DNA from 2 places in the Mesorhizobium australicum WSM2073 genome. Region 2 is predicted to be linked to the other one. Evidence: predicted binding sites of a transcription regulator. Region 2 holds the regulator's gene; the other holds the start of a gene.
What was found. Region 2 encodes PhoB, which activates phosphate uptake and scavenging genes when phosphate is short. Its sites were predicted from a motif close to TGTCATNNANCTGTCAT; they were not measured.
Positions count from the first base shown of each region.

Region 1 (4,212 bases), 350 kb from region 2:
TGACCGAGCGCGCCATGCTGTCGGCGCTGGAGCGGCATGGGGTCAAGAAACTCGCTCCCGAGGGCGAGAAGTTCGATCCCAATTTCCACCAGGCAATGTTTGAAGTGCCCAATCCCGATGTTCCGGCCAACACCGTGGTCCAGGTCGTGCAGCCGGGCTATTCGATCGGCGAGCGGGTGCTGCGCCCGGCCATGGTCGGCGTCGCCAAGGGTGGTCCGAAAATCGCCGCCGACGCGCCGGTCGAGCCAGGGCCGGTCAATGAGCAGGCCGAGAAGGATGCGTGATTAGTGGGGTAGCGATAGAGAGTTGTGAGTAGCAAGGACTGGGCCGGGTAGGCGCCTGCTTCGCCAATTGCCATTCACTACTGACTACTTCACTACTCACTCCATGAACCCGATCGCCCTCCTCGACTATGCCGGCGTTGCGGTCTTCGCGGCGACGGGGGCGTTGGCGGCGTCGCGCAAACAGCTCGACATTATCGGCTTCCTGTTCCTGGCCAGCGTCACCGGCATCGGCGGCGGCACGCTTCGCGACGTCATCCTCAATCTGCCGGTTTTCTGGGTCGCCAACTCCAGCTACGTGCTGATTTGCGCGGCGGCCGCTGTGCTGGTTTTCTTTGCCGCGCACCGTATGGAATCCCGCTGGAAATGGCTGCTCTGGCTCGACGCCATCGGGCTGGCCGCTTTTTCGGTGATGGGTGCGGCCAAGGGACTGGCCATTACCGGTTCGCCGGTCGTCTCCGTCATCACCGGCGTGCTCACCGCCACGTCCGGCGGCATCCTGCGCGATCTGCTGGCCGGCGAACCCTCGGTGCTGCTGAGGCCGGAAATCTATGTTACGGCCGCTCTCACGGGCGCTGCCATCTTCACGGCTGGCGACGTCACAGGATTGCCGCCGATCGTTTCAGAGCTGGCCGGCTTCGCCGCGGCGTTCGCGGTTCGCGGCGGCGCGCTCCGTTTCGGCTGGACCTTTCCAGCCTACAAGAGCCGGCCCGGCCGGCGGCCGGAAGACATTCCGTGAGGAGAGGGAGTAGGGGAGTGGTCAGTAGTCGCCGAAGCGCGAATCGTGTCGTCTTGACTACTGATTACTGATTACTGACTACTGACTACTGACTACTGACTAATCGCTCACGCAGCGAAGCGCTGCGCTTCCCCGCCATAATAGTTGACGTAGCGGGCACCGATCTCCTTGACCGGCATCACGACGAAAATGTCGACCGTGGAGAATTCGCGGTCGATGACGCAACCATCGCCGATGCGAGCGCCGACCCGCAGATAGCCCTTGACCAGAGGCGGCATCGCCGCGATCGCCGCCTTGGTGTTGACCGCCTCGATCGGCATCAGGTCCATGGAGCAATAGCGCCCGGACACAGCGCGCACGTCCCAGGCCGAGTTGGTGCGGCAGTGATGGGCAAGATAGGTGAGCGCCTCCGCATGCGCGGCCGGCACGGTGCCATGGAACGAGGCGCAGCCGGTCATCACCCCGATCTCGTAGTGATTGATGTAGGCCCAGATGCCTTGCCATAGCGCTTCGATGGTGCGCTTCGAACGGTATTCCGGCAAGACGCAGGAACGGCCGAGTTCAAGGAAACGCTGGCTGGGATGGCGGGCGATGAGCTTGGTCAGCTCGAATTCGCCTTCGGAATAGAAGCCTCCGGCGGTTGCCGCGATTTCTTGCCGCAGCAAGCGATAGGTGCCGACGATACGGCGGTGCTCAGGGCCGGAAAGCGTGGTGTCGAGGACGAGCAGATGGTCGCAGAGCGGGTCGAAGCGGTCGGCGTCGCGGCGGTCCTGCGCCTGGAACAGATCCTTCCTGGCGCCAAGCTCGTCATAGAATACACGGTAACGCACTTCCTGCGCGGCCGCGATCTCGGCCTCGTTGCGGGCGAGCCGCACTTCGAGATTGCCGATACGGCCGAGCGCCGCGCCCTTTATGACGGAATCGACATTACGTCCGGCGAGCAAGGCGCTGCTGGCGTTCGGCCGAGTGTCACATTCCGGCATAACTGTATGCACGAGTGATTCTCCTTCGAGCCATCCCTCTTGGCACGGGGATACGGTGTAGGTGCAACAGGATTGTGACAGTACCGTGATACGGCGTCGCGGGCAATACTTCGTCGGCTGGCGAAAACGGTCAACCGGCTACGTTGCGCCACAAGACCCAGGCGCGTCGCGTTCGCGGGCGCCGAAAATGGGCTGGTTTTTGGCGGCCTTGACCAGCCACGCACCCGGAAAAAGCTGGCTCAAGCGGCGACCTGGCCCTCGACGGCACTGACCAGCGCATCGGGGTCGAGCGGCTTGGTGACGAAGCCGCTGGCGCCGTGGGCGAGCACCGCATGGCGGGTCTTTTCCTGGCTGTCGGCCGACAGCACCATGATCGGCACCGGCGGCACGGAGGCCTCCTCTTCATGGCGGCGGATCGCGGCAATGGCGTCCAGTCCGTCCATGACGGGCATGTGAAGATCCATCAGCACCACGTCGAAGCGGTGCTTGTGGCCGGCACCAGTGACCGCCTCGACGGCGGCCTTGCCATTGCCGACCACCTTGACGCGATGCCCGGCCTTCAACAGCGTCGCGCGGGCCAGCATGGCATTGATGTCGTTGTCCTCGGCGATCAGCACGGACAGGCCCTGCTGGCGTTCGCCTGAGGCACGAAGCGCCGGCGCGCGGCGTTTTTCCGGCTGCGGCTGGGCCAGGACCGGTGCGTGGCTGCTCAAAAGGACACGCAAAAGTGTTCCTCCGCGCACTGGCCGGGCAAGGAAAGTCGCGTAGCCGCTGGCACGAAACTCGCCCAGCATGCCGCGGTCGGTGGGTGCGATCAGCGTGACGGCTTCGCAATCGGAAAACCCATGCTGGCGAAGCCGCTTGAGCAGCCTTCCGTCACTCTCTTCCATGGCCGCGTCGACCAGAAGCACGTCGCAGCCGTCGGCAAAGGATGCGGCCTGAGCCACGGTGGTGGCGATTCCGGCCGCTCCGCCATTGGAGCGGATGGTGCGGGCGATGGCGTCGGCCTCGACGGTGTTCTTGGAGACGATCACGGCGCGTCGCCCGGCAAGCGCGTTCAACCGGCCCTGCGGCGGCTCGGTGGCTGATGTGGCGGGAATCTCGAAGACGAATTCCGATCCCTGGCCAAGCCGGCTGGAAACCGAAATCGTGCCGCCCATGGCGGCCACCAGGCGCTTGGAGATGGCAAGTCCCAGTCCAGCACCGCCATGCGTGCGCGTCGAGGTGCCGTCGGCCTGCTCGAACTCCTCGAAGATGCGCTCCATGTCCTCGTCGCGCAGGCCGGGACCGGTATCGGCGATGGTGAAGCAGATGCGGTCGCTGGTCTCGGTTCGGGCGCGCGCGACGCTGACCAGCACGCCCCCACTGTCGGTGAACTTGATGGCGTTGCCGATGAGGTTGAGCAGCACCTGCCTGACCCGGCCCGGATCGGCGGTGATCAATTGCGGCACATCCGGTTCGACATGGCAGCCGAGGCCGATATTCTTGGCGAAGGCGCGCGCGGCCATCAATTCGATGATGTTGTCGGCGATCTCGCGCACCGACATGGGCTGCGGTTCGGGATCGAAGCGTCCGGCCTCGATCTTGGAATAGTCGAGCAGGTCCTCGATCAGGGCAAGCAAGGCGCTGGCCGAGGTCGAGATGGCGCCGACATAGGTCTGCTGCTCCGGCGAAAGGCTGGTGTCGGCGAGCAGCCTGGCCATGCCCATGATGCCGTTCATCGGCGTGCGGATCTCATGGCTGACGGTGGCGAGGAAGCGCGACTTGGCCTGGCTCGCGAATTCGGCCCGCTCGCGCGCGGTGATCATGGACGATTCAGCGCGCTTGCGTGCTGTGATGTCGCGGGCGATGGCGCGATGCGAGACGGCACCACTGTCCTTTTCGCGCACCGACAACTCGATCCAGGAGAACCAGCGCGGGCCTGTCGGCGTGCGGATGGCAACGTCGGTGGAACTCAGGCATTCATGATCGGAGAAAGCCGCATCGGGAACGATGCCGACCTCGATGCCGAGTTCGGCCAACGTCTTGCCGGCAAGATCGCGCGGATCGGTTTCGACGAGGTCGGCGAACACCTTGTTGGCGTAGACGATGTAGCCGTCGCGGTCGCGATGGATGACGAGATCGCCGAGCGCGTCGATGAGACCGCGAAAGCGCTCCTCGCTTTCCTGCATCTCCCACATGCGGTCGGCCAGCGTCTCGATCTCGGCGC
Region 1 covers NC_019973.1:1,845,918-1,850,129, forward strand. Annotated here, with positions in the region: gene grpE (nucleotide exchange factor GrpE) at 1-284, shown strand, start outside; gene MESAU_RS08825 (trimeric intracellular cation channel family protein) at 388-1,020, shown strand; gene olsB (l-ornithine N(alpha)-acyltransferase) at 1,128-2,003, opposite strand; gene MESAU_RS08835 (PAS domain-containing hybrid sensor histidine kinase/response regulator) at 2,243-4,212, opposite strand, start outside.
Region 1: a site for PhoB is predicted at 2,067-2,083, ahead of olsB (l-ornithine N(alpha)-acyltransferase). Genes of this name have one in related genera too.

Region 2 (4,212 bases):
CGGCGTGGTCGCCGTCCTGGCCGGAGACCGGCACGGTGCCGGCGAGCCCCTGCGCCGTCAGCGCCGCGACGACGCCGCCGGCGGTGCCGTCATTGGCGGCGACCACGGCGTCGACCTTGTTGTCGTTGGCGGTGAGGAACTGTTCCATGTTCTTCTGGGCGTTGGCGGGCAGCCAGCCGTCCGTATAGGCTTCGCCGACATTCTTGATCTTGCCGCTGTCTATGGCCGCCTTCAGCACTTCCATCGAGCCCGAGAACAGGAAGTCGGCATTCGGATCGGCGCCGGAGCCCTTGATGAAGACGTAATTGCCCTCAGGCTTCACCTTGAACACTTCGCGGGCCTGCATGCGGCCAACTTCCTTGTTGTCGAAGGTCAGGTAGAAGACGTCCTTGTTCTCGATCAGGCGGTCATAGCCGACGACCGGAATGCCCTCGTCGAGCGCCTTCTGTACCGCCGGGCCGATGGCCGACGCGTCCTGCGCCAGGATGATCAGCGAATTGGCACCCTGCGAAATCAGGCTCTCGACATCGGTCAGCTGCTTGCCAGGATTGGACTGCGCATCGGCGGAAATGTACTTGTCGCCCGCGGCCTCGATCGCCTTCTTCATGGCGGCCTCGTCGGTCTTCCAGCGCTCCTCCTGGAAGTTGGACCACGACACGCCGATAACCTTGCCCTTCGCCTGCGCGACCGACGCCAGCGTCAGCGACATGGCGACACCCGCCAGAATGGCGACTGTGAATCTCTTCATGATATCCTCCCTGCGCCGCGTGTGGCGCGACCAAACTGGCCCTAAGGCCGGCACAAAGGCTCTAATTTTTTCGAGCCTCGAAAAAACACTGGTCCATCGCCGGAACACTGTCAACATCGATTCTGACGGATTTTGAGGTGCCGGAAGCCTTTTTTCGAGCCCCGCAATAAATAATGACAGCCCCAGCCGCTTCTGCCAGTATTCGACCCGTTGCCGGAGGTGTTCGAGGGGGCGTCAAGAACCGCGGCGACGGGGAGGAAATCATGTCGGTCGGAATCCGCCACGACGATCTGCGCCGGCGCAACCGCGCAATGGTGATTGGAGCCGTGCGCCGGGGTGGCCAGCCCTCGCGCACCGAGATCGCCGCCACCACCGCCCTGAGCCACTCGACCATATCGGCGATATCAGCCGACCTGATCGGCGAAGGTATCCTGAGCGAAGGCAAGCCGAACGAGGCCGGCTCACTGAAACGCGGCCGGCCGCAGGTGGGCCTTTGTCTCAACCCCGAGGCCGCGGCGGTCATGACCGTGGTGCTGTCGCTGAATTTCCTCTCCGTCGCCGTCATCGACTACGCCGGCCAGGTGATATCGGAGGAGCAACGCCGGCTGGACACGCTGACCATGTCGCGCGAGGCGCTGATCGGCGAATGCGTGGCCATCGTCCGACGCCGCCTCGAGGATCCCGACCTCGATGTCGCCAGCATTGCCCGCATCGCGCTGGCGATCCAGGGCATCACCGACACCGAGGCGCGCGCCATGCTGTGGTCGCCGATCACGCCGCAGACGGACATTGCCTTCGCCGATATACTCGAAGCCGAATTCGGCATCCCCGCCACCATGGAGAACGACTGCAACATGATGGCTGTGGCGCTGCGCTGGCGCGACCCCGAGCGCTACCGCGACGACTTCATCGCCATCCTGCTCTCGCACGGCATCGGCATGGGCCTGGTGCTGAAGGGCGAGCTGTTCACCGGCACCCATTCCTCAGGCGGCGAGTTCGGCCACATGATCCATCGCCCCGGCGGCGCGCTCTGCCGCTGCGGGCGGCGCGGCTGCGTCGAGGCCTATGCCGGCAACTATGCCATCTGGCGTAATGCAGGACAGATGGGTGAGGACGCCAAACCGGTCGACGTCAGCGACGCCGACATGCGCGCATTGGCGGCCACGGCGCGCGAAAGAGACGGACCGGAGCGCGAGGCCTATCGCAAGGCCGGCGAGGCGCTGGGCTATGGCCTTGGCAGCTTGTTCGCGCTGATCGATCCGGCGCCGGTTGCGATGGTCGGCGTCAGCGCCGCCGCCTTCGATCTGATCGAGCCGGCCTTGCGTGAGGCCATCGCCCAGACCGCCGGCGGCCAGCATTCGACGTCGATTTCCTTCGATACAGAGCTGAACGAATTGCCGCTGATCCGCGAGGGCTGCGCCATGCGCGCGCTCACCTTCGTCGACCAGGAGATCTTCGCGCCGGGCGTGCAGGTGAGATCCGGCAAGAACGTGGCCTGATCTCAATCCTCGCGGATTGCGTAGCCCGCGCCACGGATGGTGCGTATCACATCGGGCATGCGGCCATTGTTGACCGCCTTGCGCAGGCGGCCGACATGCACATCCACGGTGCGCTCGTCGATGTAGATCGTCTCGCCCCAGACATTGTCGAGCAACTGGCTGCGCGAGAACACGCGGCCGGGATGGCGCATCATGAATTCGAGCAGCCTGAACTCGGTCGGTCCGAGCCGGATCTCGCTCTTCTTGCGATAGACCCGGTGCGATTCGCGGTCGAGCACGATGTCGCCGACCTTGAGCACGCTGGACAGCACTTCCGGTTTGGCGCGGCGCAGCAGCGCCTTGACCCGGGCCATGAATTCCGGCGTCGAGAACGGCTTGACCAGATAGTCGTCGGCGCCGGTCGAGAGGCCGCGCACGCGATCGCTCTCCTCGCCGCGCGCCGTCAGCATGATGATCGGCAATCGCTCCGTCTCGGGCCGCATGCGCAGGCGCCGACAGAGTTCGATGCCGGAAACCGCCGGCACCATCCAGTCGAGCACCAGCAGGTCGGGCACGTTTTCCTGGAGGCGTATCTCGGCTTCGTCGCCGCGTGTCACCACCTCGACCTGGTAACCCTCGGACTCCAGGTTGTAGCGGAGGAGCACGCCCAGCGGCTCCTCGTCCTCCACCACCATGATGCGTGGCGCGATCATCGATCGATCATCCCTGCCGTCAAGCCGCCGGCACCGACATCGCCGTCTCGTCCTGCTTCGGACGGTTGGCGGGCAGTTGCGTGCCGGTCAGCACATAATACGCATTCTCGGCGATGTTGGTCACGTGGTCGCCAATGCGTTCGAGATTCTTGGCGCAGAACAAAAGATGCGTGCAAGCCGTGATGTTGCGGGGATCCTCCATCATGTAGGTCAGGAGTTCGCGGAAGACCGAAGTGTATTTGACGTCGATGCGTTCGTCGTCATTCCTGAGCTTGGCGAGGGCGGCGGCATCGCCGGCCGCATATTCCTCGACGACGCCCTGCACCTGGATCAGCACCAGCTGCGCCATGGAGTCGATGGAATGCGACAAGTCGCGCGGCGTGGCGGTGAGGCCGACCGAGCCGACGCGCTTGGCGATGTTCTTGGCAAGGTCGCCGATGCGTTCGAGATCGCCCGCCATGCGGATCGAGCCGACGACATGACGCAGATCGTCGGCCATCGGCTGGCGCTTGGCGATCAGGGTAATGGCGCGATCATCGAGTTCGCGCTGGCGCGCGTCCATGATGGCGTCGTCGGAGACGACGCGCTGTGCCAGCGCGTTGTCGGAATTCAGCAGCGCCTTGGTGGCGCCGCCGACCATCGTGCCGGCGAGATCGCCCATGTCGCTGATCAGCCTGCTGATCTGCCCGAGATCCTCGTCGAAGGCTGCGACTGTGTGTTCGGCCATGATCCTGGTCCTCGTATGCGTGAGATCAGCCGAAGCGGCCGGTGATATAGTCCTGCGTGCGCTTCTCGCGAGGCGACGTGAAGATCTTCTCGGTCTTGTCGAATTCGACCAGCTCGCCCAGATACATGAAAGCCGTCTGCTTCGAGACGCGCGCGGCCTGCTGCATGTTGTGGGTGACGATGACGATCGTGTAGTCGGCCTGCAACTCGTCGATCAATTCCTCGATCTTGGCGGTCGACAATGGGTCGAGCGCCGAGGCCGGCTCGTCGAGCAGGATGACCTCCGGCTTGACCGCCACGGTGCGGGCGATGCAAAGCCGCTGCTGCTGGCCGCCCGACAGGCTGAGGCCGCTGGCGTTGAGCTTGTCCTTGACCTCGTTCCACAGCGCGGCGCGTTTCAACGCCTGCTCGACACGGCCGTCCATCTCGGCCTTGCCGATCTTCTCATAGAGCCTGACGCCGAAGGCGATATTCTCATAGATCGACATCGGGAACGGCGTCGGCTTCTGGAACACCATGCCGATCTTGGTGCGCAACAGGTTGAGGT
Region 2 covers NC_019973.1:1,497,229-1,501,440, reverse strand. Annotated here, with positions in the region: gene xylF (D-xylose ABC transporter substrate-binding protein) at 1-748, opposite strand, end outside; gene MESAU_RS07165 (ROK family protein) at 1,012-2,247, shown strand; gene phoB (phosphate regulon transcriptional regulator PhoB) at 2,250-2,939, opposite strand; gene phoU (phosphate signaling complex protein PhoU) at 2,959-3,666, opposite strand; gene pstB (phosphate ABC transporter ATP-binding protein PstB) at 3,692-4,212, opposite strand, start outside.